Piscinibacter sp. HJYY11: one gene and its partner. The protein of the gene in region 2 interacts with the protein of the main gene of each other region in a pairwise test. Links are inferred from orthologs where the notes say so. Each region holds a gene or a part of one and is shown on either strand. Other genes may lie near its edges. The genes, in order: JI745_RS03290 and cyoB.

Region 1 (14,556 bases), 3.8 Mb from region 2 along the record:
CCGGGTCGGCGTAGGCGTCGACGTAGGGCTTGCGCAGATCGCTCTGCACCGCCAGGTGGACGGCGTCGAAGTCCATCAGCACCGGTTGGCCGTCGTCGCCCAGGTAGATGTTGATGGGCTCGACCTGCCCATGAGCGAGCCCCGCCTGGTAGAGCGTGGTCAACGCGTTCAGCAGCCCATCGAAGAAGGCCTGCAGCTGGGCCTGCGACGCGGGCTCGCCGATGCCATGTCGCCAGGCGAGCAGGGTGGTGCCGGGCAGGTAGGGCATCGACCGGTAGACGGTGCCGTTGGCCTCCCACACATTGACCACCCGCAAGAGGTTGGGATGTTCGAACTGCGAAAGCGTCAGCGCCTCCGTCAGGAAGGCCTGCAGGCCGCGCTGGAAAGCCTGCACGTTCGCCGGGTCGAGGACGTCCACCTTGCCACCGCGCACGCGGGTGGCCAGGCTCGACGGCATGTACTCCTTGATCGCGACCGTGCTGCCGTCGTGAAGGTGCCGCCCGAGGTAGAGCACGCCGAAGCTCGTGAGGCCGAGCACCTGCACGATCTCGAAGTCTTCCAGCCTTTCGCCCGGCAGGAGCGTCTGGCCGGCGATGGCGGGCATCGGGCCTGAGGGCTGGAGTGGCTCGGACAAGTTCATCGGGCGCGCTAAAACTTCGCCCATGCGGGCGAAAGTGTGTATTTTGACGCGGACAGTACGCGAACCAGCCGTTTTGGCGACCCCGGGTCTGGGGGGCGCAATCGCTGCCGGGCAAGCGACGCTCAGCGTCGCTGGTACTGCTGGGCACCGAACAGCACGTCGCGGGCCTGCGAGTCGACCAGCGGCTTGCGCAGGTTGGCCAGCACCTCCACGCCGCGCTGCACGGCCGGCCGCGCCGCGATCTCGTCGAACCAGCCCTTGAGGTGCGGGTAGTCGGCCCAGTCGATGCCCTGGTTCTTCCAGGAGCGCAGCCACGGGAAGATGGCGATGTCGGCGATGGTGTATTCGTTGCCGGCGATGTATTTGCTCTTGGCCAGCCGCTTGTCCATCACGCCGTAGAGCCGTTTGGCTTCGTTGGTGTAGCGGTCGATGGCATAGGGCAGCTTCTCCGGTGCGTAGATGCGGAAGTGATGCGCCTGGCCGAGCATCGGGCCCACCCCGCCCATCTGAAACATCAGCCACTCCAGCACCTCATAGCGGCCGCGTACGGTGCCGGGCAGGAAGCGCCCGGTCTTGCCGGCCAGGTAGAGCAGGATGGCGCCAGACTCGAACATCGAGATGGGCTCGCCATCAGGTCCGTCCGGGTCGACGATGGCGGGAATCTTGTTGTTCGGGCTGATCGAGAGGAACTCGGGCTTGAACTGGTCGCCTGCACCGATGTTCACCGGGTGCGCGCGGTACGCCAGGCCACATTCCTCGAGCATGATGTGCACCTTGTGGCCGTTGGGGGTAGCCCACGAATACACGTCGATCATCGCTATAGTCTCCAGTCATCGCGGCACCTGCCGTGTGCCCACTCTAGTGGATGCCACCTCATCATGCTTGATGCCTTCAAGAAGCTGATTTCCAGGCCGGCCCCTGGCCCCGACTGGCCCGAGGTGGTGGAGTGGGCCAAGCACAACAAGCTCAAGTACAAGCGCGAAGCCGAAGGCGAGGGCTTCGTGATCAGCGGCGGCATGGAAAGCAAGCCGTGGCGCCTGGAATGGGGCCCGCCACAACGCCAGTACATCGACGGCCATGAGCTGCGCCTGCGCATGGAGCTCGGCTTGTCTCCCAATCTGCAGGTGCTGCTGATCTCGCAGTCGCTGCTCGAGAACCTCGAACGCCAGGCCTTCGAGCGTTTCACCGAGAGCACGCAAACCGTGATCGACATGAACACGCCAGAAGAGATGCGCTGGCTGGCCATGTTCCCGAAGGTGCCGTACAAGGCGGCGAAAGAGGTGCGTTCGAGTTTCGGGCTCGTCAGCAGCGCGCAGGCCGAGGCCGCGTCGTGGGTGGAAGGCGCACTGGCTCAGCAACTCGAAGAGTCGATGAAGGGCTTCCTCAAGTCCGAACCACCTTTCGTGCTGATGCTGCTGCGCGGCCGGGCCTACCTGCGCCTGCAGTTGCCCGAGCCCAGTGTGAAGTGGATGACGCAGGCGGTCAGCCTGTTCGAGGTGGCCGTGCTGCAAGCCTTGCGCGTGGCGGGTGTGGGCGCCGAAGGCTCGCCCGACTGGCACACCACGGGCTCCACGGCCTGGCAGACGCAGCTCGGCCCTGAAGACCCGCCGAAGGGGCGCTGAGCCCCTTCGTCACCTTGCCGTCAGGCCGCGGCGTGGCGGCCGAGTTCCATCTTGGCGATGGCGTTGCGGTGCACTTCGTCGGGGCCGTCCGCGAAGCGCAGCGTGCGGGCCATGGCGTAGAAGTAGGCGAGCGGGAAGTCGTCTGACACGCCGCCGCCGCCGTGCGCCTGCATCGCCCAGTCGATCACCTGGCAGGCCATCGACGGCGCCACCACCTTGATCATCGCGATCTCGGCCTTGGCGGTCTTGTTGCCGGCCACGTCCATCATCCACGCCGACTTGAGCGTGAGCAGGCGGGCCTGCTCGATCATGCAGCGGGCCTCGGCAATGCGCTCACGCGTCACACCTTGTTCGGCGACGGTGCGGCCGAAGGCCACGCGCGAACTCGCGCGCTTGCACATGAGTTCTAGTGCGCGCTCGGCCAGGCCGATCAGGCGCATGCAGTGGTGGATGCGGCCCGGGCCGAGGCGGCCTTGCGCGATCTCGAAGCCACGGCCTTCGCCCAGCAGGATGTTGCTGGCCGGCACGCGCACGTTCTCGAACAGGATCTCGCAGTGCCCGTGCGGCGCGTCGTCGTAGCCAAAGACGGGCAGGGGGCGGATCACGGTGATGCCCTTCGTGTCGGCCGGCACGAGGATCATCGACTGCTGGCTGTGGCGAGGCGCGGTCGGGTCGGTCTTGCCCATGAAGATGTAGATGGCGCAGCGTGGGTCACCGGCACCCGAGATCCACCACTTGTGGCCATTGATCACGTACTCGTCGCCCTGGCGCTCGATGCGCGCTTCGATGTTGGTCGCGTCGGATGAGGCGACCGCCGGCTCGGTCATCGCAAAGGCGCTGCGGATCTTGCCGTCGAGCAGCGGCTCGGCCCAGCGCTTCTTGTGCTCGGCGGTGCCGTAGCGAATGATGGTTTCCATGTTGCCGGTGTCGGGCGCCGAGCAGTTGAAGACCTCGCTCGACCACATCACGCGGCCCATGATCTCGGCCAGCGGCGCGTATTCCTGGTTGCTCAGGCCCGGGCCGTATTCGGCTTCACGCACCGAGCCGTCGGCGCTGGGCGGCAGGAAGAGATTCCACAGGCCTTGCGCGCGGGCCTTGACTTTCAGCTCTTCGATCACCTGTAGCGGCGTCCAGCGCTTGCCGGCCTTGGTGTTGGCTTCGATCTCGGCGGTGTAGCGCGTTTCGGCGGGGTAGATGTAGTCGTCCATGAAGCGCAGCAACTTGGCTTGCAGCTCCTGGGTGCGTTGAGAGTAGGCGAAGTCCATGTCTGTCTCCTGGGGTGATTCGGGGCTGAGTGGTTCAGGCCTGCTGGGCGAACTGCCACGCCATTTCGGCCAGGGGCCGGGCGCTTGCGGCCACTTGGCGCGCCTCGGCGCTGGAGGCGGTGCCGTTCTCCACGCGCTTGGCGATGCCTTGCGAGATGCCGGCAGCGCGGAAGAGGTTGTAGGCGAGGTAGAAATTCCAATCGGCCTCCACCGTGGCCACGTCGTGACGGCCGGTGCGCTCACAGTAGCGACGCAGGTAGTCGGCCTCGAGCGGAATGCCCAGCGACGCAAGATCGAGCCCACCGATCCCGCGGAAAGTGGCCTGCGGGATGTGCCACGACATGCAGTGGTAGCTGAAGTCGGCGAGCGGGTGGCCGAGTGTCGACAGCTCCCAGTCGAGCACGGCGATGGCGCGCGGCTCGCTCGGGTGGAACATCAGGTTGTCGAGGCGGTAGTCCCCGTGCACGATCGACACCTGCGACTCATCGCGCGCACTCGCCGGCATGTTCGCCGGCAGCCACGCCATGAGGCGGTCCATCGCCTCGATGGGCTGGGTGATGGAGGCAACGTACTGCTTGCTCCACCGCGCAATCTGGCGCTCGAAGTAGCTGCCGGGCTTGCCGTAGTCGGCCAGGCCCACGGCCTTCACGTCGACCTGGTGCATGGCCGCGATCACGCGGTTCATCTCGTCGTAGAGCGCGGCGCGTTCTTCGGGCGCCATGCCGGGCAGCGACTGGTCCCACAGCACGCGGCCCTGCATGAACTCCATGATGAAGAAGGCGCGGCCGATCACCGACTCGTCTTCGCACAGCAAGTGCATCTGCGGCACCGGAACGGCGCTGCCCTGCAGGGCCGACATCACGCGGTATTCGCGCTCGATCGCATGCGCCGAGGGCAGCAGCTTGGCCACCGGCCCGGGCTTGGAGCGCATCACATACGAGCGCTCCGGCGTGACGAGCTTGTAGGTGGGGTTGGACTGCCCGCCCTTGAACTTCTCGAGCTGGAGCGGCCCGCGATAGCCGGGGAGATGCGCCTGCAGGTAGCGCTCGAGCGCCTGCGTGTCGATGGTGTGTGAACTGGTGTCGGGATTCATGGGTCACCGGCACCAGGGTGCCGTCAACGTTCGGAAAGTGAGATGAGCTTCTCGCGCGACAGCACGACGAGGCGCGTGGGCTCGATGCGCACCGCACCCGCCCGCTCGAAGCCCTTGAGCTCCTGGTTCACGCGCTGGCGCGAGGCGCCGAGCAGCTGCGCCAGGTCTTCCTGCGCCAGCTGCAAGCCGATGCGGATCTCGTCGCCCTGCTTCACGCCGTAGCCACGTGCCAGAAGCAGGATCTGCTTGGCCAGGCGCGCCGACAGCGGCCGCGTGTTGAGGTCTTCGATCATGTCGAACATCAGGCGCAGGCGACGGCAGTTGAGGCGCAGCAGCGCTTCGTACAGCTCGGGAAAGTGGGCGAGCAGCTCCTGGAAGTCGGCCTTGCGCACGACGAGCAGCGTGGTCTCGCCATGCGCATACGAATCGTGCGTGCGCGGGAAGTTGTCGAACAGCGAGATGTCGCCGAACCACACGCCCGGCTCCACGTAGGTGAGCGTGATCTCCTTGCCGGAGAGCGACACCGAACTCACGCGCACCGCGCCCTTGGCCACGCCCGACCAGCTCTCGGCCTGCGCGCCGCGCGACGCGAGCATCGCACCATCGGCCAGGCGCCTCACGTGCGCTCTCGACAAGATGGCTTCGCGCAGAGGTTGTGAGAGTTTGGAGAACCACGCGCCGGACTCGATGTTGGACTGCTCTTCGATTGTAAGAACGGGGCTGTTCATGGTTGTCTCTGTCGCGACAGCGTGTGTTGCTGTGGTCCTACTCGAACGTCGGTGGCCGCTTGTCCAGGAAGGACTGCAGGCCTTCACCGCCGTTCGGGTGGAAGAAGTTGTCGAGGAAGTGATCGCGTTCGAGGTCGAGCTGCTGCGCGAGGCTGCGCTCGGGCCACTGGTTCACGAGCTCCTTGGCGCTGGCGATCGCGTTGGGCGCGCAGGCTGCGAGCTTCTCGGCGATGGCGAACGCCTGCGTGCTCGCCTGCCCCTTGGGCACGACCCAGTTCACCAGGCCGTGGGCCTGCAACTGCGCGGCACTCACGGGCTCGAAGAGCCACAGCATCTGCAGCACCAGGTTGCGCGGCAGGCGCTGCATCAGTTGCCAGGTCGCGCCGCCATCGGGCGAGAGGCCGATGCGGCCATACGAGAGGATGAACTTCGCGTCGTCGGCGGCGACGATGAGGTCGCACGCCAGCGCGAGCGAGAAGCCACCGCCGGCGGCGGCGCCTTCCACGGCTGCGATCACCGGCTTGGGAAAGACGCGCAAGGCTTCGACGAAATCGTGGAAGCGCTGGAGCATGTTGTCCTGCACCGAGCGCTCGGCATCGCGGTTGGCCTTGAGGCGCTGGATGTCACCGCCTGCGCAGAAGAAGTCACCATCGCCGCGCAGCACGATGCAGCGCACGCTGCTGTCGTTCTCGGCGACGTCGAGGGCTTCGATCCCTGCAGCGAATACCTGCTCCGACAGCGTGTTGCGCGTGGCCGGGCCGCTGAGGGTCAGGACCAGGGCCGCATCACGGCGTTCGGCGTGCAGTTCTGAGGGCATGTGGCGGGTGAGGTGGGTGCGTGCAAGACGCACGCGGCGATTGTGTCATGCAGCATGGAATGCCGCTCCACGAGCCATGGTTCACCTCGTGAAGCGGGGCCTTCATGCTAGAGTGACTCGCTACCCCGCTGCCCCAAGAATGCAGAGATTTTTGCCCTCGCTCGCACTGTTCCTGGCCCTTGCGTTGGGCATGGATGCGGCGACGGCGCTGGGCCTTGGCAGGGTCGGTTCGGCAGCCGTGTTGGGCCAGCCTCTCAACTTCACCATCGCCGTGCGACTCGACGCTGGCGAATCCATCGAGACCCGTTGTGTCAAGGCCGAGGTGAGCTTCGGTGACCGTGTGCTGCCCGAGAGCGTGGTGCGCACGCGCCTGGAGACGGCCACGACGGGAGAGCGACGCATCCGCGTGACGACCACTCAGGCGGTCGACGAGCCCGTGGTCGCCGTGCATCTGCAACTGGGCTGCCCTTCGAGCCTTTCACGCAACTTCACGTTGCTCGCCGATCCACCGGGCGCGACCACCACCGCCTCGGGCCAGGACGGCTGGGCACCCGATCGAGCCGAGACCGCGGTGTCCCCGGTGCTCGCGGCCGTGCCGCCGGCCGCAGAGGCCTCCGCCCCGGCCGCCTCACCCGCCGCGCCGCCACGTGCGCGCAAGCGGCGCGGCGACGCGGCCGGCTCGTCGTCGACCGGCCCTGCTGTGGCGCCCACCGTGGCACCACCGGCACGTACTGCTCGCGAGACACGTGCTGCGCCGGCTGCTCCCGCCAAGCCGCGCGGCCCGATGCTTCGACTGGACCCCGTCGAAACCGATGCGCTCGTCGTTCCGCAGCTGCAGATGGAGACGCGGCTCGGCACTGCACCGCAGGAGCCGGCCTCTGGCGCGGCGCGGCGCCATGTCGACCCCGAGGTCGCGCAACGGCAAGAGGAACTGGAGCGCCTGAAGGCGATGGAAGCGTCGCTGCTGAAGCTGCGAGCCGACAGTCAGGTCACCCAGAAGGCGCTGGACGACATGCAGGCGCGCGTGCGAGCCGCCGAAGCCAGCCGCTATGCAAACCCGCTCGTCTATCTGCTGGTCGTGGTGTGCGTGCTGCTGACCAGCGCGCTCGTCGCCATGTGGTGGCTGCGGCGCCGCGATCGAGCGGCTGCGGCATGGTGGGGTGACCAGCACGCGGCAGGGGCTGGCGTGGCGCCCGAGCCGCTGGGTGAGATGACGGAGGAGGCCAAGGCGCTCAGCATCCCCGGTGTGATCTCCGCACCGTCTCCGCTGCCGACCCTCACACCGCCATCGGAGCCTCTGCCGCCGCCTGCTGCACCGGTGCCCACGCTGCGCGCTGCCGAGCCCGATGCGGTGGTCGAGCCACGCCGTCCCATGTCGGCCGAAGAGCTGATCGATCTCGAGCAGCAGGCCGAGTTTTTCGTGGTGCTCGGCCAGGATGAAGCCGCCATCGACCTGTTGATGGGCCATGTGCGCAGCACCGGCGGGGTGAGCCCCTTGCCCTATCTGAAGCTGCTCGAGATCTACCGCCGCCGTGGCGAGCGCGAGCCGTACGACCGCATCCGCGAGCGCTTCAACCGCCGCTTCAATGCCTACGCGCCCGAGTGGGACGTGGACCCGGAAGACGGCCTCAACCTCGAGGGCTACCCCGAGGTGATGCAGCGCCTGCAGGACGTGTGGAACCGGCCTTCGCAGGCGATGGAGCTGCTCGACACGGCACTCTTCCGCCGTGATGCCGGGCCGACCTTCGACGTGCCTGCCTATCGCGAGCTGCTTTTCCTCTACAGCACTGCGCGTGACCTGGCCGAGCGTGCCGTCGACGTGGAGGGAGTCGACCTCCTGCTGCCCCTCGGTGGCGAGCCGGCGCCGACGGTGACCAGCGTGCCGGCGTCGGCGGAGAAGGCCGAGCCACTCGCAAGCTTCTCGCTCGACCTCGACGTCTCCACCGAACAGCCGTCGCTGACGCTGGAAGAGTTCGAGTTCAAGAAAAGCAAGCGTTGAGACGCTCGAGCGCGAGCTTCAGCGTCTCGTCTTTCTTGGCGAAGCAGAATCGGGCCAGCTTCTGCTCGAAGCCGCCGGGGTAGAACGCCGACAGCGGGATCGCCGCCACGCCGACTTCGCTCGTGAGCCAGCGGCAAAACGCTTCTTCGTTCAGGTCGCTCACTTCCGAATAGTCGACGCTCTGGAAATAGCTGCCGGTGGTGGGCAGCAGCTTGAGCCGGGTCGAGGCGAGGCCGCTGCGGAAGAGGTCGCGCTTGCGCTGGTAGAAGCCCGCCAGTTGCTCGTAGGGTGCCGGGTCCGCCATGTAGTCGGCCAGGCCGTGCTGCACCGGCGTGTTGACGGTGAACACGTTGAACTGGTGGACCTTGCGGAATTCCGCCATCAGCGTTGCCGGGGCGGCCACATAACCGACCTTCCAGCCCGTCACGTGGTAGGTCTTGCCGAAGCTCGACACGACAAAGCTGCGCGCCGCCAGTTCGGGGCTGCGCGACACGCTCTCGTGCTGCGCGCCATCGAACACCATGTGCTCGTAGACCTCGTCGGCGATCACGAGGACGTCGGTCGGGCGCAGCAGCTCGGCCAGGCGCCGCATGTCGTCAGCCGACCAGACAGTGGCGCTCGGGTTGTGCGGCGTGTTGATGAGGATGGCACGGGTGCGCGGGCTGATGGCTGCGGAGATGCGGTCGAAGTCGGGGCGGAAGGTGCGCGGCGTGAGCGGCACATGCACGGCGCGGCCACCGGCCAGTTCGATGTTGGGCTCGTAGCTGTCGTAGCTCGGGTCGAGCACGATGACTTCGTCGCCTGGGTGCACGATGGCAAGGATGGCGGTCAGGATGGCCTGCGTGGCGCCCGCGGTGATGGTGATCTCGTGGACCGGGTCGTAGCCGTGGCCGTAGATCCGCGCGATCTTCTGGGCGATGGCTTCACGCAGCGGCAGCACGCCCGCCATCGGCGGGTACTGGTTGAGGCCGCGGCGCATGGCGGCGTTCACGGCGTCGAGCAGGCGGGGGTCGCAGTCGAAATCCGGGAAGCCCTGGCCGAGGTTGACGGCGTTGTGCTGCTGCGCCAGCGCAGACATCACGGTGAAGATGGTGGTGCCGACCTGCGGCAGGCGGCTGGTGATCCGGGGCGTGGCGAAGGTCGTGCTCATGGTCGCGTGTTCAGAGCTGGTAGTCGGTGGTGTCCTGGGGGCCGCCGTGGGCGTCACGGGAGCTCATCGCCTTGGTGATGAGCGCGCGGTTGAGCCGCTCCGACAGCATCTCGGCGAAGGCGAAGACGAAGTTGCGCAGGTAGGCGCCGCGCTTGAAGGCCACGCGCGTGATGCTGCGGCCGAAGAGATGCCCGACCGGCCGGGAGATCAGGTCGCCACCGGGCGGGTCGTCGCGCACCGCGATCTCGGAAACGATGCCGATGCCCAGCCCGAGGCGCACGTAGGTCTTGATGACGTCGGCGTCGATGGCCTCCAGCACGATGTTGGGCTTCAGGTGACGGGCGGTGAACGCCTGGTCGACGCGGGTGCGGCCGCTGAACGACGGGTGGTAGGTCACGATGGGCTCGCGCGCCAGGTCTTCCAGGCTCAGGCGCTCGGCCTGCGCCAGCGGGTGGCTGGGGGGCATCACCACGGCGTGCTGCCATTCGTAGCAGGGCAGGGCGACCAACTCGTCCACGTCGCCGATGGCTTCGGTGGCGATGCCGATGTCGGCCACCTCCTCGTGCAGCATCTGCGCCACCTGCGCGGGCGAACCCTGGTGCAAGCTGATGTTGACCTTGGGGAAGCGCTTGCGCAGCTGGGCCAGCGGCTCGGGCAGGAAGTAACGGGCCTGGCTGTGGGTGGTGGCGATCGAGAGCGTGCCGCTGTCCTGCTTGGAGAACTCTTCGCCGATGCGCTTCAGGTTGTTGACCTCGCGCATGATGATCTCGATGCTCGCCAGCACGTGCTGGCCGGGCTCGGTGACCCGGCGCAGGCGCTTGCCGTGCCGGGCGAAGATGTCGACCCCGAGCTCGCCTTCGAGCTCAAGGATGGCCTTGGAAATGCCGGGCTGCGAGGTGAAGAGCGCCTTGGCGGTCTCGGTCAGGTTGAGGTCGCGCCGGACCGCCTCTTGGACAAACCGGAACTGGTGAAGGTTCATATATCCAGAGCAGTATGTGAGCTGTCTGGATTATTCCACTGAGAGTATTAGGAGGCGAGCTTGAGCGCCGCTTCGGCCATGGCCCGGACCACGCTGTCGACCTCGCCGATGGCCGGCTGCAAGGACCAGGTGACCTGCGGGTAGACCGCGGCCAGTTCGGCGAGCAAGGCCGGCAGGTCCTTGCGCACATGGCCGCCCGCCCCAAGGAAAAGCGGCACCACGGCCACCTCGGTGCAGCCTTGGGCGGCGAGCGCCGCACCGGCCACCGGCAAGGTGGGGCTCATGAACTCCAGGAAGGCGAGCACCACTGGCATCCCGGGCCGCTGCTGGCGCACGATCTGCGCCACGGCCTCGAAGGGAAGGGCCCAGTTCGGGTCACGCGCGCCGTGCGCGAAGAGCAGCAGGCCAGTCGTGCTCATCGGTACCTCACGAGCCAGCTGAACGCCGCCAGCGACAACAGCAGGTAGATCAGGCTCGGCGTGGCCGCCACGATCCAGGGTGTCCAGCCTTGCAGAAGGCCGAGGTGCGAGGCCACGTTGTTGAGCAGCACGAAGCTGATGCCCAGCATGATCCCGCCGAAGACCTTGAGGCTCACGCCGCCGGCGCGCCCGTGCAGGTAGGCGAAGGGCAGGGCCAGGGCCACCATCACCAGGCAGGCAAGCGGGTAGAGCGCGCGTTTCCAGAAGCGGATCTCGTAGCGCTGTGCGGCCTGCTCGTTGTCGGCCAGGTGGGTGATGTAGCGAAAGAGCTCCAGGGTCGACATCGACTTCTCGGGGAGCACGGCGGCCGCCACCACGCTGGCCGGCAAGGTGCTGGCCCATTCGTAGGCCGGGCGTTTCTCTTCGTTGACGCTGGGCTGGAAGTCCGGCGCACCGACGGTGCTCCAGTCGGTGAGGGTCACGTCGGCGAGTGACCAGACGCCGTCCTGGTTGACGGAGCCGCTGCCGGCGCCGATGCGCCGCAGCAGCCGGCCGTTGGCATCGAACTCGAAGATGCGGATGTTGGCGAGTTCGCCGCCCGAGGTCGCGCGGCCGACGTTGATCGAGTACGAACGCTCGCCTTGTGGCGTCATGCTCTTGTCCTTCAGCCAGGCCCCGGAGCCGCCCACGCTGAAGCCGCCTTTCGCGCGTGTCTGCACCATGGTCGCGGCGCGCTCGCTGAGCGGCGCGAGATAGTCGCCCACCACGAAGGTCAGGACGGCGAAGACCGCGCCCAGCCCCGCCAGCAGCGAAAGCGCCCGCCCTGGTGCGAGCCCACCGGTGCGCAGGATGGTGAACTCCGACGATTGCGCCATGCGCGACAAGGCGTAGATGGTGCCGATCAGCACGGCGATCGGCACCAGCTCGTACAGGTGCCCGGGGAGCTCCAGCACCGAGTGAAGCGCTGCATGAAAGGCGGTGTAGCCCTTGCCCACGTCGGCCAGCTCGTCGACGAAGTCGATGAAGAAGAAGAGTGACAGGAACGCCAGCGCCACGAAGAGCACCGACGACACGATATCGCGATAAAGCAGGCGGCGGACAGTCCTCATGCGGGCGCCACCGTCGAGGTTGGGCGCCTCGGCCGCAGCTGCAGGTGCGTGCCGTGGTCGCGCCACCAGATCAAGGCGAGCGCCGCCAGGAAGGCGCCGCCGTGGATCACGGCCAGCGCCGCGCCCATCTCCAGCTTGCCGCTCGAGACCCAGGCTTTGCTCAGGTTGATGAGGTTGTAGTAGACGACGAAGGCGAGCAGCGCGAAGAGCAGGTTCCAGTTGCTGGCACGCCGTGGCGACGTGGCCGACAGGCCGATGCCCAGCAGCAGCAGGTTGCCCGCACCGAGCGCCAGGCCGAGCCGCCAGGCCAGCTCGCCTCGGCCAGCCGGGTCGGTGTCGCGCACGAGCTCGGCACTGCGCTGCGCCTTGGGCGGCAGCTTGTCCACGCCGCTGAGCGCCTTTTCGCCGGCCTGCACGCGGTAGGTCTCGAAGCTCGAGACGGTCTTCTCGTTGCTCTTCAGGTTCTGCTCGTTGCGCTGGCCCCGGTCGAGCACGAGGAAGTTGGCCTCGGGCGTGTTCTCGATGCGGCCGCTGCGGGCCGAGGTCACCGACTCGCTGTCGCCTTGCCGCGCGAGGATGAACACGTTGCGCGCATCACGGCCGTTGTCGGTGGAGCGTTCGATGAAGAACACGCGCTGCCCGTCGCGGGAGGTCTGGAACTGGCCGGGCGCCACGCGCGACAGGTCGGAGCGCTGCTCGAAACGCTCGCGCATCTCGTTGCTCTTCTGGTTGACCCACGGCCACACGAAGAGCACCAGCAGCGCCACCACCAGCAGCACCGGCCAGCTCACGCGCAGCACCGGCCGCACGAAGCGGGAGAGGCCCACGCCGCTTGCGAACCAGATGGCCATCTCGCTCTCGCGGTACATGCGGCCGAGCGTGGCCACGACCGAGATGAACAGCGAGAGCGCGAGCATCGTCGGCAGGTGGGCGAGGGCGAAATAGCCCAGCAGCAGCACCACGTCCTGCGGTGCGATGCGGCCCACCGCGGCCTGCCCGAGCGTGCGGATCAGCATCATCGTCACCACGATGGTGAGGATGACCACCAGCGTGGCGCCGAAGGATCGCGACAGGTCTCTTCTCAGAGAGGAATCGAATAACATCGTTGGATCATCTCGTAGGGCCGCCGCATTATGGACTTCCGTCATCAGATCGCCGCACCTGCGGCCTTGTCTTCCATTGCTGCCGATGCGCTGCTGCTGGTGGTCGTGGGCGAGGCGGTCGATGCGTCGCTCGATGCCAAGCTCGCCTCACCGCTGAACGACGCGCTGGCGCAGCACGACTGGAAGCTCAAGGCCGGCAACAAGCTCTACCTGCACCGACCGGCCGGCGTGAAAGTGGCGCGCGTGCTCGCGGTCGCGGCCGGCAAGGGCGGGGTGAAGGAATTCAAGTCGGCAGTGGCCGGCGGCGTGGGCCAGATCAAGGGCCTCGGCGCACGCCACGTGGCGGTGGCACTGGTCGGCGCGGAGCTGGACGAGGCGCACGCCGAAGCCGCCGCCACGGCCGCGGCCGACGCGCTCTATCAGTACCGCGATACCAAGCCCAGCGCACCGGCAGCGTCGCCGCTCGACAAGCTCACGCTCGTCTGCACCAAGGCGCAGACCAAGGCCGTGCAGGCCGGTCTGCAGCGCGGCCAGGCCATCGCGGCGGGCGTGACCTTTGCGCGAAACCTCGGCAACCGCCCGGCCAACCACTGCACGCCGACCTACCTGGCCGACCAGGCCAGGAAGCTCGGCCGCGAGCACGAGCTCAAGGTCGAGGTGCTCGACCGCAAGGACGTCGAGAAGCTCGGCATGGGCTCCTTCCTCGCCGTCGCCCAGGGCTCGCATGAGCCCTTGAAGTTCATCGTGGCCCGCTACAACGGCGCGGCCAAGACGCAGGCGCCCATCGTGCTCGTCGGCAAGGGCATTACCTTCGACACCGGCGGCATCTCCATCAAACCCGCGGCCGAGATGGACGAGATGAAGTTCGACATGTGCGGTGCCGCCAGCGTGCTGGGCACCCTGCGCGCCGTGGCCGAACTCAAGCCCAAGGTGAACGTTGTCGTCATCGTGCCGGCCTGCGAGAACATGCCCGACGGCCGCTCGGTCAAGCCGGGCGACGTCGTCACGAGCATGTCCGGCCAGACCATCGAGATCCTGAACACCGACGCCGAAGGCCGGCTGATCCTCTGCGATGCGCTCACCTACGCCGAGCGTTTCAAGCCTGCGGCCGTGGTCGACGTGGCCACGCTCACCGGGGCCTGCGTGATCGCCCTCGGCCACCACAACACCGGTCTCTTCTCGCCCGACGACGCCCTGGCCGATGAGCTCATTGCGGCCAGCCGCGCCTCCCTCGACCCGGCGTGGCGCATGCCGCTCGACGAGGAATACGCCGAAGGCCTGAAGAGCAACTTCGCCGACATGGGCAACGTCGGCCCGCGAGCGGCCGGTGCGGTGACGGCGGCGATGTTCCTCAAGAAGTTCACCGGCAAGTACCGCTGGGCCCACCTCGACATCGCGGGCACGGCCTGGAAGTCGGGCGCCGCCAAGGGCTCGACCGGTCGGCCGGTGCCGTTGCTGACGCACTTCGTGCTGTCGCAGGCGCGTTGACGTTTCATCCGGCCGTCGCCGTGACCGAGGTCAGCTTCCATTTCAACGTGCCTGACCGCATGGCCTATGCGTGCCGCCTGCTGCGCAAAGCGGTGCGCCGAGGCGCCAAAGTGGTGGTCTGCGCACCAGCAGACGTCCTCGCGC
Region 2 (14,577 bases):
GAGGCGGGCGGCCAGGCCACGCAGCATCTTCTCGGGGACCTGGGCGGTCACGACTGTGCTCGCGCCGGAGCCCGACACCTTGGCGGTCGACATGTCGGCCAGGCCGAAGAGCAGCGCCAGATCCGACGGGTTGATCGGCGTGGCTTCGACGCGGACGAGCACTTCATCGTCGGCGGGCTGCGGAACGGGCACGCTCTGCAGCGAAAGCTCGAGCTCGCCGCTCTTCTTGACGAGCGAGCGCAGTTGCAGCGCGGTGCTGGGGATGGTGGGGGTGCTCATGGCTGGTCTCCTCTGTGGCGCCAAGTCGGTACGGAAGGCGCAGTGTAGGAAGCACGATCGTGCGACGGTGTCGCCTACATGCCACCCGCGCGGAGGGCTATTTCACGCGCTGCTTTTCCAGCTTGCGGGCGAGCGTGCGCCGGTGCATGCCCAGCCGGCGGGCGGTTTCCGAGATGTTGAACCCGGTTTCGGCCAGGGTCTGGTGGATGCGCTCCCACTCCAGCGTCTTGATCGAGGTCGTGCGCTCGGTCAGCTCGACCTCCGCATCACCCTGCTTGCGCTCGAACGCGGCTTCGATGTCGTCGGTGTTGGCCGGCTTGGCAAGGTAGTGGCGTGCGCCGAGCTTGATGGCCTCGACCGCGGTGGCGATGCTGGCATAACCGGTGAGCACCACGATCACCGTGGTGGCGTCGTGCTCGTGCAGCAGCTGCACGCACGCGAGGCCCGAGGCACCACCGGCCAGCCGCAGGTCGACCACCGCGAACTCGGGCGTCTGCTCGGCCAGCAGCACCCGCACGTCGTCGAGGCTGGTCGCCCGCAGCACCTGGTAGCCGCGCCGCTCGAACGAGCGCACCAGCGTGCGCGCAAACGCATCGTCGTCCTCGACGATCAGCAGCAGCGGGTCGTGTGCGTTGTCCTCAGCGCTCATCGGCGGCATTGTCATCGGCCGGCGCCAGCGCCGCGAGCGGCAGGCGAATCTCCACTTCGGCGCCACCCTCGGGCCGGTTGCGCGCGCTGATGCGCCCACCCAGCGAGCGTGCCACGTTCACCGAGAGGAAGAGCCCCAGGCCGCCACCCGCCCTGCCCTTGCTCGACTGGTAGGGCTTGCCGAAGCGTTCGAGCATCGCCGGCGCAAAACCCGGGCCGTCGTCCTGCACCTGCAGCACCAGCTCGTCCTGCTCGCAGCGGGCCACGAGGCGCGGCGCCGACTGGGGTGCCGCCTCGAAGGCGTTGTCGAGCACGTTGTCGATCATCTGGCGCAGCGCAAAGTCGGAGATCACCGCCAGCTCGGGCACCTCCGAGCGCTCATAGGCCAGCCCCACTGCACCGCGCGTGCGGCGCCAGTGCGCCACCAGTTCGTCGAGAAAGGCATGCAGCGTGGTCTGCACCGGCGCTTCGCCGCGCACCTCGCCGGCCGACATCAGGATGCCGCTCACGATGGTCTTGCAGCGCTGGATCTGGATCTGCATCTCCTCGATCTCCTCGCGCAGCTCGGGCTCGGCAGCGAACGGCGCCATGCGCGACCAGTCGCCGAGGATCACCGACAGCGTGGCGAGCGGCGTGCCCAGCTCGTGCGCCGCGCCCGAGGCGAGCAGGCCCATGCGCACGATGTGCTCTTCTTCGGCGGCACGCTGGCGCAGGTCGGCCAGGCGCGCATCGCGCCGACGCAGGTTGCGCTCGATGCGCACGATGAAGATCACCAGCAGGCCTGCGTTCAGCAGAAAGCACAACAGCAGGCCGCCGATGTACGGCGCAGACAGCGCCGCGTCGTCGAGCCCGCTCATCTGCAGCGGCCGGTACCACTGCGTCAGCGCCACGAAACACAGGCTCGTGAAGCCGACGACCGTCCAGGTGTAGGTGGGCCGCAGCAGCACCGAGGCCACGGCCACCTGCAGCAGGTACAGGAAGATGAACGGGTTGGTGACGCCGCCGGCGTAGTAGAGCTGGGCGCTCAGGATCAGCACGTCGACCAGCAGCCCGCACAGCAGCTCGGTGTCGCTCACGCGCCCGGCCGTGCGGCTGCGCAGCCAGCAGGCGATGTTGAAGGCCGCGAGCGTGCCCAGCAGCGTGAGCATCTCGGGCAGCGGCAGCGCGATGCGCAGCACGAAGTGCACCACCAGGATGGTGGCCAGCTGGCCGGCCACCGCCAGCCAGCGCATCTGGATCAGCTGCAGCAGGTTGTTGCGGCCGGCGAGCTTCTCGGGGGCCTGGCCGGCGTCGGCCGGCGCCGTGCGGGCAGCGTTGTCGGCCGCCATGCCGGAAGGGCTCAGGCGTCCTGCCGCATCGCCGCGCGCCGGCGCGAGGCGCGGTACTCCGCCACCGCCGCGAAGGCGATCGCGGCCGCGACCATGCCGGCGAGCACGAACCAGGTCAGCGCGTAGATCAGGTGGTTGTTGCTGAAGTGCAGCACGGTGAGGCCGGGGCGCGGCCAGTCGAGCGGCGCGTCGTTGGCGGCGGCCACGTCGACGAAGTACGGCGCGACCGATTGCGCGCCGCCCACGCCGCGTGCGCTGGCGATCGCCACCACGTCGCGCGAGTACCAGCGGTTGGCGGCAGCGTCGTTGTCCTGCAGCACACGACCGCGCGGCTCCGACATGCGCAAGAGGCCCTCGGCCGTCTGCACCGCGTCACCTGCCGTCACCGGGCGGGTGGCGGGGTCGCGCTTGTCGGGCGGCACGAAGCCGCGGTTGACGAGCACCCAGAAGCCCTGCTCGGTGCGCATGGGCGTGAGCACCCAGTAGCCGCTGCCGAGTGCGGTGGTGGCCTGTACCAGCGTCTCCTTGTCGTGCGCGTACTGACCGCGCAGCGTGACGCGGCGGTACTCGGCGCTGGCCTCGGTCAGGCCGGACCACTCGGCCGGGCCGGGGGCGGCCACGGCGGGGGCCTTCACCCGCTGGTCGATGCGCTGGATGAGCTCGGTCTTCCAGGTGAGTCGGTTGATCTGCCACATGCCGAGCGCGACGAAGCCGGCCAGCGCGAAGAGCCCGGCGAGCAGCAGCGTGACCCAGAGCACCGGGCGGCCGGTGGCCGCGGTGCTGGTGTCGAGATCGTTGTCGTCCAGCGGGTCGACGGCCGGGGTCTGGAGGGAAGTCGTGGTCATGGCATGTTCCGCATGTCGTGCACCGGCATCATGTTCGCGTTCAGGTGGAACATCACCCAGATCGAACCGGCCAGCATGATGAGCACCAGCGCGGCGGTGAAGATCAGCGCGAGCATCGACCAGCCGCCTTCGATCTTCGCGTTCATGTGCAGGAAGTAGACCATGTGCACGACGATCTGCACCGCCGCGAAGCCGAGGATCACCGCCATGGTGAGGCCCTGCGTGGGCAGCACCTTGCCCATCACCAGCCAGAAGGGGATGGCGGTGAGCACCACCGACAGCAGGAAGCCGATCACGTAGCCCTTGGCGCTGAAGTGATAGCCGCCGTCGCCGTGATCGTGGCCGTGCGGCTCGCTGTGGCCGGGGTCGTGCGCGCCGTGGGCAAGCTCGGCGTGATGGCCGGTCTGTGCAGCGCTCATGGCATGACTCCCATCAGGTAGACGAAGGTGAAGACGCCGATCCAGACGACGTCCAGGAAGTGCCAGAACATCGACAGGCACATCAGCCGCCGCTGGTTCTCGGGGATGAGGCCGTGCTTGGCCACCTGCACCATCAGCGTCACCAGCCAGATGCAGCCGAAGGTGACGTGCAGGCCGTGCGTGCCGACGAGGGCGAAGAACGACGACAGGAAGGCGCTGCGCTGCGGGCCCGCGCCCTGGTGGATGAGGTGCGCGAACTCGTAGATCTCGATGCCGAGGAAGCCCAGGCCCAGGACGCCGGTGATGGCCAGCCAGCCCAGCACCTGGCCCTTGCGCTTGTGCTGCGCACCGATCATCGCGAAGCCGTAGGTGATGGACGACAGCAGCAGCAGCGCTGTGTTGATCGCGACCAGGTTGAGGTCGAACAGGTCGGCACCCGACGGGCCGGCCGCATAGGCGCGGCCCAGCACGGCGTAGGTGGCAAACAGCACCGCGAAGATGAGGCAGTCGCTCATCAGGTACAGCCAGAAGCCGAGCAGCGTGCCCTGCTGCGGGTGGTGGTCGCCGTTGTCGTAGAAGACCGGCGGCGCGTCGTTCAGCACGGCGGCCGGGCCTCCGGGGGTGGCCATGGCAGGTTGAAGGGTGGTCATGGTGGGAGTCGTGTTCAGGCCCGGGCCGCGCTCACGGCATTCAGCGCAAGCGTGCGCTGGTCCTCGCTGCGGGTCACTTCATCTGCAGGGATGTAGTAGTCGCGCTTGTAGTTGAAGGTGTGGAAGATCGCCGCGCCCACGGTGGCCACGAAGAGCAGGCCGGCCGGCAGCCACATGTGCCAGATCAGCGCAAAGCCGAGCGCCGTCGACAGGCCGGCGATCACGATGCCGGCCGCCGTGTTCTTGGGCATGTGGATGGGCTTGAAGCCGGAGGTCGGGCGCTGGTGGCCGCGGCGCTTCATGTCGTGCCAGGCGTCGTTGTCGTGCACGACCGGCGTGAACGCGAAGTTGTAGGCCGGTGGCGGCGAAGAGGTCGACCACTCGAGCGTGCGGCCGTCCCACGGGTCGCCCGTCACGTCGCGCAGCTGCTCACGCCGCAGGTAGCTCACCACGAGCTGGATCAGGAACGCGGCAATGCCGATCGCGATGAGCACCGCGCCGAGCGCCGCCACCTGGAACCAGATCTGCAGCGAGGGGTCGTCGAAATGGCTCATGCGGCGCGTGACGCCCATCAGCCCCAGCACGTACAGCGGCATGAAGGCGACGAAGAAGCCGATCTGCCAGAACCAGAACGACACCTTGCCCCAGAACGGGTCGAGCTTGTAGCCGAAGGCCTTCGGGTACCAGAACACGATGCCGGCGAAGAGGCCGAACAGCACGCCGCCGATGATCACGTTGTGGAAGTGCGCGATCAGGAAGAGGCTGTTGTGCAGCACGAAGTCGGCCGGCGGCACCGCCAGCAGCACACCCGTCATGCCACCGATCACGAAGGTGACCATGAAGCCGACCGTCCACAGCATCGGCACGTCGAACTGGATGCGGCCGCGGTACATGGTGAAGAGCCAGTTGAAGATCTTCGCGCCGGTCGGGATCGAGATGATCATCGTCGTGATGCCGAAGAACGAGTTGACGCTCGCCCCCGAGCCCATCGTGAAGAAGTGGTGCAGCCACACGAGGTACGACAGGATGGTGATCACGACGGTGGCGTAGACCATCGACGCGTAGCCGAAGAGGCGCTTGCGGCTGAAGGTGGAGACCACCTCCGAGAAGATGCCGAAGCACGGCAGGATCAGGATGTAGACCTCGGGGTGGCCCCAGATCCAGATCAGGTTCACGTACATCATGGCGTTGCCGCCGAGGTCGTTCGTGAAGAAGTTCGTGCCGACGTAGCGGTCGAGCGTGAGCAGCGCGAGCACCGCCGTCAGCACCGGGAAGGCGGCGACGATCAGGATGTTGGTGCAGAGCGAGGTCCAGGTGAACACCGGCATCTTCATCATCGACATGCCGGGCGCGCGCATCTTGATGATCGTGGCAATCAGGTTGATGCCCGAGAGCGTGGTGCCCACCCCCGCCACCTGCAATGACCACAGGTAGTAGTCGACGCCCACCCCGGGGCTCGCGAGGATGCCCGACAGCGGCGGGTAGGCCAGCCAGCCGGTGCGTGCGAACTCGCCGAGGAATAGCGAGCACATGATGAGCACCGCGCCGCCGGCGGTCATCCAGAAGCTGAAGTTGTTGAGGAAGGGGAAGGCCACGTCGCGCGCGCCGATCTGCAGCGGCACGATGTAGTTCATGAAGCCGGTGACCAGCGGCATCGCCACGAAGAAGATCATGATCACGCCGTGGGCGGTGAAGATCTGGTCGTAGTGGTGCGGGTTGAGGTAGCCGACGTTGTCGCCGAAGGCGATGGCCTGCTGCAGCCGCATCATGAGCGCGTCGGCGAAGCCGCGCAGCAGCATCACCAGGCCCAGCACGATGTACATGATGCCGATCTTCTTGTGGTCGATGCTGGTGAGCCAGTCGCGCCACAGCGGGCCCCAGACGCGGTAGCGCGTCATCAGGACGAGCATCACCGAGCCCCCCAGCACCACCATCGCGAAGGTGGCCCAGATGATCGGGTCGTGCGGGATCGCGTCGGGGCCGAGGCGGCCGAAGACGAGTGTTTGCAGGTTGAGGGAAGCGGTAGACATATCGGCGGGCCGGCTCAGCGGCGCATCACGGCGAGCTCACCACCGTCCTGCAGGACGGGCGAGCCGGTCGGGTTGTCGGGGGTGCAGAGCGCGGTGGCGACGTACAGGCGCTCGCCTTCGCGCCAGGGCTTGCGCTCGAGGTAGGCCAGGCCTTGCCTGCCCATGCCGCCGGCGGCGTCGATGGCCATCATCTCGTTCATGCACATCTTGGCGGTGTCGACACAGCGGTTGAGCACGGCATCAAACAGCTTCGGGTCTACACGGCCATAGCGGCGCACCGGCTCCTTCGCGCTCGGCTGCTCGAGCTTCAGGTAGACGGCGCGGGTGAGCTCGTCGTTCGTGGCCTTGTGGCTCTCGACCCAGCGTGCGAAGCCGGTGTCCGACAGGCCGTGGAACTTGAAGCGCATGTGCGAGAAGCCATCGCCGCTGAAGTTGGCCGAGAAGCCGTCATAGACGCCGGCGCGGTTGATCACCGCGTGCAGCTTGGTTTCCATGCCCGGCATCGCGTAGATCTGGCCGGCGAGCGCGGGGATGTAGAAGGAGTTCATCACCGTCGACGAGGTGATGCGGAACTGGATCGGCCGGTCGACCGGCGCGGCCAGCTCGTTGACGGTGGCGATGCCCTGCTCGGGGTAGAGGAAGAGCCACTTCCAGTCGAGCGCGACCACCTGCACCACCAGCGGCTTGGCCTTCGGGTCCTGCGGGTCGATGGGGCGTTGCGCGTCGATGCGCTGCAACGGGCGCCACGGGTCGAGCTTGTGCGTGCTGATCCAGGTGAGCGCCCCCAGGGCGATGATGATCAGGAGCGGCGCGCCCCAGATCACGAGCTCGAGCTTGGTGGAGTGGTCCCACTCGGGGTCGTAGGTCGCTTCGGTGTTGGTCTCGCGGTAGCGCCACGCGAAGAGCAGCGTGAGCAGGATCACCGGGATGATGATGATGAGCATTAGCACCGTCGACGAGACGATGAGGTCGGCCTGCTGAGAGGCGATGTCGCCCGAAGGGTTCATCACCACGGTGTCGCAGCCGGCCAGCAAGGCGGCGGGCGCCAGCCAGCCAAGGGCACGGCCCGAGCGCAGTCGGCGGTTCTTCAGGAGAGGCACAGGTGTCGTAGGCACGGTGTCGAAGGGGCTCGTGGGGCGCAGGGGAAACCACACTTGCGCACGTGAAGCCGCAATGTAGACAGATTGACCCAGATCAACCATTGGACAATTTGTCCCACCCCTCTGGCGAGAGGAACACCTCTGCCATCCCGGGCTTGGGTGGCGTATCCTCGTTCGCACCTCTGTCCTGCCTTGCCGCCCGATGTCGAGCACCGCCCACCCCGCCCTCCCCACCCACCGGACCAGCAGCATCCATCACGCGCCGGGCAGCACACAGCACGAGCGCGTGGCGCCGGGCGACATCGCCGTCGGCGTGGTGATCGGCCGGGCGTCCGAGTATTTCGACTTCTTCGTCTACGGCATCGCCTCGGCGCTGGTCTTCCCGGCGGTGTTCTTCCCCTTTGCCGGCCGGCTGGAGGGCATCCTCTACGCCTTTGCGCTCTTCGCGTTTGCGTTCGTCGTTCGCCCGATCGGCACGCTGGCGGGCATGGAGATCCAGCGCCGCTTCGGCCGCAGCACCAAGCTCACCGTCGCGCTCTTCCTGCTGGGCACGTCCACCGTCAGCATGGCGCTGCTGCCCGGTTACGACACCTGGGGCGACCTCGCGATCGTGCTGCTGGCCGTGTGCCGCATCGGCCAGGGCCTGGCGATGGGCGCTTCGTGGGACGGCCTGCCCTCGCTGCTGGCGCTCAACTCGCCCAGGCACCGCCGCGGCTGGTACGCGATGCTCGCGCAGCTGGGCGCACCGCTCGGCTTCCTGATCGCCTGCAGCCTCTTCGCCTACCTGTGGAAGAACCTCGACGCTGCCGACTTCCTCACCTGGGGCTGGCGCTACCCGTTCTACGCCGCGTTCGCGATCAACGTGGTGGCGCTCTTTGCGCGCCTGCGCCTGGTCGTCACCCACGAGTACGAGCGTGACCTCAACGCCCGCGAGCTCGAGCCCTGCAACGAAGGCGAGCTCTTCCGCAAGCAGGGCCGGCACATCGTGATCGGCGCCTTCGCGGCGCTCGCCAGTTATGCGCTCTTCCACATCGTGACGGTGTTCCCGCTGTCGTGGATCCTGCTGTACTCCGACCAGGTGACGGGCGAATTCCTCGCGGTGCAGATCGTGGGCGCGGTGCTGGCCGCGCTGGCCATGCCCGTCTCCGGCCTGATCGCCGACCGCATCGGCCGCCGCCGCACGCTGGCGCTGCTGGCGGTGCTGATCGCCGTCTTCAGCCTCTTCGCGCCGCTGCTGCTCGATGGCGGCGCCTTGGGGCAGGACCTCTTCATCCTCGTCGGCTTCGTGCTGATGGGCCTGTCGTACGGCCAGGCGGCCGGTGCCGTCACGGCCAACTTCGCGTCGAAGTTCCGCTACACCGGCGCGGCGCTCACCTCAGACCTGGCCTGGCTGGTGGGCGCGGCCTTCGCGCCGCTGGTGGCGCTGGGCTTCTCGGCCCGCTTCGGGCTGGGCGCGGTGACGGTCTACCTGCTGTCGGGCTGCGTGTGCACGCTGTTGGCCCTGCGTGCGAGCCGCTCGCTCGCGGCGCGCGACTGACTCAGCGTCAATTCGAGACGGGCCGCACCGGCACCACACGCCGCTGCCGGGGGGCCACCGGTTCTTCCGTCGCGCTGATGCGCGCGCGCAGCTGGCCACAGCCGCCGTCGACGTCCTGTCCCGCCGAGTGGCGCAGCTTGGTCAGCACGCCGCGCTGGTGCAGGCGGCGCGCGAGGGAGGCGGCCTTCTCCCATGAGGGCCGCTGGTAGGGCAACCCGTCGATCTGGTTGTACGGGATCATGTTCATCACTGCGTACTTGCCCTTGAGCAGGCGCACGATGCCGTCGAGCTCGTCGTCGTTGTCGTTGATGCCCTCCAGCAGCGTCCACTGGTACTGGATCGGGTAGTGCGTGAGGCGGGCGTAGCGCTCGCCCTCTTCCACCAGGTCAGCCGGGTCGATGCGCGGGGCGCGCGGCAGCAGCTCGGCGCGCAGCTCGGGTTTCGTGGAGTGCAGCGAGAGCGCGAGCGCCGGTTTCACCGTCTGCAGCGGCAGCTGCTCGAAGACGCGCTCGTCGCCCACGGTCGAGAACACCAGCTCCTTGTGGCCGATGTTGCCGCCGGTGCCGAGCAGGTCGATCGCTTCGAGCACGTTGTCGAGGTTGTGGGCGGGCTCGCCCATGCCCATGAAAACCACCTTCTTCACCACGCGGCGGGTGCGGGCGAGGGCGACCTGGGCCACGATCTCGGCGCTGCCGAGCTGGCGCAGCAGGCCGCTCTGGCCAGTCATGCAGAAGACGCAGCCGACGGCGCAGCCCACTTGGGTGGAGACGCACAGGCCGTCGCGCGGGAGAAGCACGCTCTCGACCGTCTGCCCGTCAGCGAGTTCCACCAGCAACCGCGATGATCCGTCTTCGCCAACGTGCTCGGCCCGCAGGCGGGCCAGGCCTTGCAGCTCTTCGCTCAGCGCTGGCAGCGCCTCGCGCACGCGCTGCGGCATGAAGTCTTCCAGCCGGCGCTTGCCGCTGTCTTGCGGCTGAGCCTGCGACCACAGCCGAAGCACACGTGCGGTGTGCTTCGGGCCGGCCCCGAGGGCGGCGAGTCGTTGACGGATGTCGGCAAGGCGCATGCGGCGATTGTCGCCGCGCCCGGCTGCTTCAACTCAGAAGTGGATGCCCCGCATCATCTGCTGCAGCGCCACCGCCTCCGGCGAGAGCGTCGGCTTCCCACTCTTGTCGCCCTTGGCCGCAGAACTGTCGGGGAACATCCGGAAGCTCGTGTTCATCACGATCTGCGCCACCCGCGGCAAGAGCGCATGCAGCACCTCCCCGGTGATGCCCAGGCGAGTCGCAATCCGCACCGGCTTGTCCACGCAGGCCTCGGCAATCATGTCCGCCGCCTCTTCGGGCGCCAGCGTCGGCACGTTGTTGTAGATCTTGGTCGGCGCGATCATCGGTGTGCGCACCAGCGGCATGTTGATCGTGGTGAAGGTGATGCCGGTGTCGGCGTACTCGCTCGACGCACAGCGCGTCCAGGCATCGAGTGCTGCCTTGCTCGCCACATAGGCCGAGAAGCGCGGCGCATTCGTCAGCACGCCAATGGAGCTGATGTTGACGATATGGCCCTTCTTCTTCGCCACCATGCCGGGCAGCAGCCCCATGGTCACGCGCAGGCAGCCGAAATAGTTGAGCTGCATCGTGCGCTCGAAGTCATGGAAGCGGTCGTAGCTGCTCTCGATCGCGCGGCGGATGGAGCGGCCCGCGTTGTTGATGAGGAAGTCGACCCCGCCATAGGTGTCGGTCAGCCAGGTGATGAGGCCGGCGCAGCTGGCTTCATCGGCGATGTCGGCCGAGTAGGTGGCCACGTTGGCACCTTTGCCGGCTGCGGCCATGATCTCCTTCTTCGCCTCCGCCAGCTTGGCCTCGTCACGCGCACAGATGATGGTGATGGCCCCGGCCTCGGCGAACTTGATCGCCGCCGCCAGCCCGATGCCCGACGAGCCGCCCGTCACCAGCACCACCTTGCCGCCCACCGTGCCGCGCAGGCTGCGGTCGACGAAGAGCGCCGGGTCGAGGTGGCGCTCCCAGTAGTCCCACACGCGCCAGGCGTAGTCGGGCAGCTTCGGGCAGGCGATCCCGCTTCCCTTGAGCGCCGCGAGCGTGTCGCGGCAGTCGAAGCGAGTGGGGTAGTTGATGAAGGTGAAGATGTCTTCGGGCAGGCCCAGGTCCTTCATCACCGCGTTGCGCACGCGGCGCACCGGCGCAATGGCCATCAGGCCCTTCTTCACGCCCTTGGGGATGAAGCCCAGCAGCGCCGCATTGATGAAGAGGTTCATCTTCGGTGCGTGCGCGGCCTTGCTGAAGGTGTCGAGCACGTCACCCACGCGGTAGCCCTCGGGGTCGACGAGGTGGAAGCACTTCTTGTCGAGCTCGGCCTTGCTGTGGCTGATGTGGTCGAGCGCGCTCACCACGAAGTCGACCGGCACGATGTTGATGCGCCCGCCCTCCAAGCCGATGCTCGGCATCCACGGCGGCAGCAGCTGACGCATGCGCTGGATGAGCTTGAAGAAGTAGTACGGCCCGTCGATCTTGTCCATCTCGCCGGTCTGCGAGTCGCCGACCACGAGCGCGGGGCGGTAGACCGTCCAGGGCACCTTGCTCTCGGTGCGCACGATCTTCTCGCTCTCGTGCTTGGTCATGAAATACGGGTGGTCGAGGTTCTCGGCCTCGTCGAACATGTCTTCGCGGAACACGCCTTCGTAGAGGCCTGCCGCGGCGATGCTGCTCACGTGGTGCAGGTGGCCGGCGTCGATGGCCTTCGCGAACTCGACCAGGTTGCGCGTGCCGTCGATGTTGACCTGCACCTGCGCTTCTTCATCGGCCTTGAGGTCGTACACCGCCGCGAGGTGGTAGACGTGGTCGATGTGGCCCTTGAGCTTCTTGATCACGTCGGCCGAGACGCCCAGCTTCTTGGCGGTCAGGTCGCCATACACCGGCACGGCGCGGCCTTCTGGCGCGCCCCAGTACTCGAGCAGCGCCTGGAGCTTGCTCTCGCTGCCCTCGCGCAGCAGGAAGTGCACGGTCGCACCGCGTCGCTGCAGCAAGGTCTTGACGAGGCGTTTGCCGATGAACCCGGTGGCTCCGGTCACGAAATACTGCATGCGTTCCTCCTGTGGATGACGGGCGAATTCTTGTCCAAAGGCAAGCGCATGCCCTGCGAAGTTTCCCGAGCCTCGACGCCGATGGCGCTTGGGGGCTCTCACTAGAGAAAGCAGGTGCCATGCGCCGCGCTCGCTCCTATAGTGGCGCCTCGTGCCGCGACGGCGCACCGTCTTTCTTCATCCACCACTCACAGGAACGAGACCATGGTCAAGAAACTCAAGCAGATGGCCGACAAGAAGGCCGCGTCGCCCGCAAGCCTGCTCGACAGCCAGTTCGCCGCCACGGTGAAGGACTCGGCCCAGCAGATCTGGCTCGCCGGCCTGGGCGCCTTTTCCAAGGCGCAGGAAGAAGGCGGCAAGGTCTTCGAGGCGCTGGTGAAGGAAGGCGTGACGCTTCAGAAGAAGACGCAGAGCGTTGCCGAAGGCAAGCTCAACGAGATGGCCAGCAAGATGACCGGCATGGCCGGCGAAGTGACCACCAAGGCCGGCCAGCACTGGGACAAGCTCGAGTCGATCTTCGAGGAGCGCACCGCCAAGGCGCTGGCCAAGCTGGGCGTGCCGAGCGCGAAGGACGTGGAAGCGCTCCACAAGCGCATCGACGAGCTGAGCGCGCAGCTGGCCAAGGCCGGCAAGGCCCCGGCGGCGCCCCGCACGAGCGCCACCAAGACGACGGCGACGAAGACGGCCGCCAAGCCGGCCGCCAAGAAGGCCGCCCGCAAGACGGCCTGAACACGCTGCAGCAACGACAAAGGGCGCCTCGGCGCCCTTTGTCTTTTCCGCGGCGGCGTTGCCGTCAGCGCCCGCCGGTCAGCGAGGTTTCCCAGCGTGCCCGCGCTTCCATGAAGACGGAGACGCTGGCTTCGTTCACCTGCAGCCGGCTGTTGTCGAAGTCGGTCGACTTCTTCGAGGAGGTGCCGCGCACGTCGATGCGGCCCGGCTTGGCCATCGCGGCCTTGATCTGCGCACGCAGGGCAGCGATGCCCGCTTCGGACCAGTCCGACACCAGCATCTCGAGCTGCGACAAGGCCTTGCCGAGCACATCGGCCGGCACGTCCTCCAGCGCGTGCAGGCCACCGTGCCCGAGCGCCTGCTCCACCACGCTCAGGTGCGCCAGCACCGAGCGCGAAGCCCCGTGCTGGTCGAGCACCACCTTCAGGGCCTTGAGCATGTGCGACACGTTCGCGGCGTTCTTGCCGGGGGCCTTGCCGCTCTTGCCGCTGCGGCGCGAGCCGGCCTTGCCGAGCACCTGGGTCAAGCTGGGCGGCGCGGCCTCGGACTTCTGGAACAGGCTCTTGAGCCGATCGAACCAGTTCATGCGTCTGGCGCGAGGCTGCGGGGACTTGATGGGCATGGAGACCTCTTGGTCAAGGGCGACCGTTTCATCGTGCCATGCACAAGCCACGCCGATACGACGCCATGCCGGCGAAGCGTCGACTTTCTGACAAATCGCGCGCCGCCGAACCCTCGCTCACCCGCCGTACTGCCCCGGCCACATCCACAGCAGCACCGCCGTCATCACGAGGTAGCGCCCGAACTTGCCGATCGCCATGTAGAGCACACACGGCCAAAACGGCAGCCGCATCCAACCGGCCACGCCACACAGCGGGTCTCCAAAGAGAGGCAGCCACGACATCAGGCAGGCCTTGGCACCGAACTGGCGCAGCCACGTGAGCACTCGCGCTTCGCGTGGCTCATGGTGTGCCACCTTCTCGTAGGCACGCTCCGCGCCATAGCCCATCCAGTAGGTGACCATGCCGCCAAGCGTGTTGCCGGCAGTGGCCACCAACACCGCGGGCCAGAAGAGCTCGGGGTTGAGTTTCACGAGCCCGAACACGGCGGGCTCGGAGCCCACGGGGAGCAAGGTCGCGGAGATGAAGGCAACGATGAAGACGGTGCTCAACCCGAACTGGGGCAATGCCAACAGAGACAACAACGACTCGATCCAGGCTTCCATCCCACGCATTATCTAGAGCGGGTTTTGGACACAAAGCCTGTAGGTTTCAGGGCTTATACTCTGCCTCCTTTTTGAGCAGCCCGGCCGACTCTTCATCTCTTCTCACCCATGCAGATCGGCCACATCCACCTCGCGAACAACCTGTTCGCCGCCCCGATGGCGGGCGTGACCGATCGGCCGTTCCGCCAGCTGTGCAAGCGGCTGGGCGCAGGCTACGCGGTGAGCGAGATGGTCACCTCGCGCCGCGACCTGTGGACGAGCCTCAAGACCTCGCGCCGCGCCAACCATGACGGCGAGGTCGCACCGATCGCGGTGCAGATCGCGGGCACCGAGCCGCAGATGATGGCCGAGGCCGCGGCCTACAACATCGACCGTGGCGCGCAGATCATCGACATCAACATGGGCTGCCCGGCCAAGAAGGTGTGCACGAAGTGGGCGGGCTCCGCGCTGATGCAGGACGAGCCGCTCGCCACGGCGATCATCGAAGCGGTGGTCGCCGCGTGTGCACCGCACAAGGTGCCGGTCACGCTGAAGATGCGCACCGGCTGGTGCCAGGCCGAGCGCAATGCCGTGCGGCTTGCACGCGTGGCTGAATCGGCCGGCGTTGCGATGGTCACAGTGCACGGCCGCACGCGCGAGCAAGGCTATGGCGGCCATGCCGAGTACGACACCATCGCGGCGGTGAAGGCC

What was found.
Region 1: the proteins of cyoB (region 2) and JI745_RS03290 interact in binary tests that used the Escherichia coli proteins (3 or more experiments, as listed by UniProt). The link is inferred for Piscinibacter sp. HJYY11 from one-to-one orthologs.

What each region holds. Positions count from the first base shown.
Region 1 is NZ_JAERQZ010000001.1:721,363-735,918, reverse strand. Bases 7,230-10,095 are described here. They hold JI745_RS03290 (pyridoxal phosphate-dependent aminotransferase), read right to left. Parts: upstream 9,315-10,095; coding sequence 8,145-9,314; downstream 7,230-8,144. Other genes in these bases: JI745_RS03285 (CysB family HTH-type transcriptional regulator), read right to left, coding at 9,325-10,095; JI745_RS03295 (FimV family protein), read left to right, coding at 7,230-8,164. In the rest of the region: JI745_RS03330 (protein kinase domain-containing protein), read right to left, coding at 1-604; JI745_RS03325 (glutathione binding-like protein), read right to left, coding at 763-1,455; JI745_RS03320 (hypothetical protein), read left to right, coding at 1,519-2,262; JI745_RS03315 (acyl-CoA dehydrogenase family protein), read right to left, coding at 2,283-3,527; JI745_RS03310 (phosphotransferase), read right to left, coding at 3,562-4,620; JI745_RS03305 (Crp/Fnr family transcriptional regulator), read right to left, coding at 4,644-5,348; JI745_RS03300 (oxepin-CoA hydrolase, alternative type), read right to left, coding at 5,386-6,165; more of JI745_RS03295, read left to right, coding at 6,317-7,229; more of JI745_RS03285, read right to left, coding at 10,096-10,293; JI745_RS03280 (sirohydrochlorin chelatase), read right to left, coding at 10,341-10,712; LPS export ABC transporter permease LptG, read right to left, coding at 10,709-11,821; LPS export ABC transporter permease LptF, read right to left, coding at 11,818-12,924; JI745_RS03265 (leucyl aminopeptidase), read left to right, coding at 12,955-14,412; JI745_RS03260 (DNA polymerase III subunit chi), read left to right, coding at 14,433-14,556. UniProt on the Escherichia coli protein: Shows aminotransferase activity with methionine and histidine as substrates, and to a lesser extent also with phenylalanine.
Region 2 is NZ_JAERQZ010000001.1:4,504,676-4,519,252, reverse strand. Bases 3,692-6,578 are described here. They hold cyoB (cytochrome o ubiquinol oxidase subunit I), read right to left. Parts: upstream 6,200-6,578; coding sequence 4,184-6,199; downstream 3,692-4,183. Other genes in these bases: cyoA (ubiquinol oxidase subunit II), read right to left, coding at 6,214-6,578; cyoC (cytochrome o ubiquinol oxidase subunit III), read right to left, coding at 3,692-4,148. Outside these bases: JI745_RS21215 (zinc-binding dehydrogenase), read right to left, coding at 1-279; JI745_RS21210 (response regulator transcription factor), read right to left, coding at 377-928; JI745_RS21205 (ATP-binding protein), read right to left, coding at 918-2,255; JI745_RS21200 (SURF1 family protein), read right to left, coding at 2,267-3,100; cyoD (cytochrome o ubiquinol oxidase subunit IV), read right to left, coding at 3,097-3,519; more of cyoC, read right to left, coding at 3,516-3,691; more of cyoA, read right to left, coding at 6,579-7,206; JI745_RS21175 (MFS transporter), read left to right, coding at 7,502-8,836; JI745_RS21170 (RNA methyltransferase), read right to left, coding at 8,844-9,902; JI745_RS21165 (SDR family oxidoreductase), read right to left, coding at 9,936-11,933; JI745_RS21160 (phasin family protein), read left to right, coding at 12,138-12,662; JI745_RS21155 (hypothetical protein), read right to left, coding at 12,727-13,284; JI745_RS21150 (YqaA family protein), read right to left, coding at 13,402-13,887; tRNA dihydrouridine synthase DusB, read left to right, coding at 13,996-14,577. UniProt on the Escherichia coli protein: Cytochrome bo(3) ubiquinol oxidase is the terminal enzyme in the aerobic respiratory chain of E.coli that predominates when cells are grown at high aeration.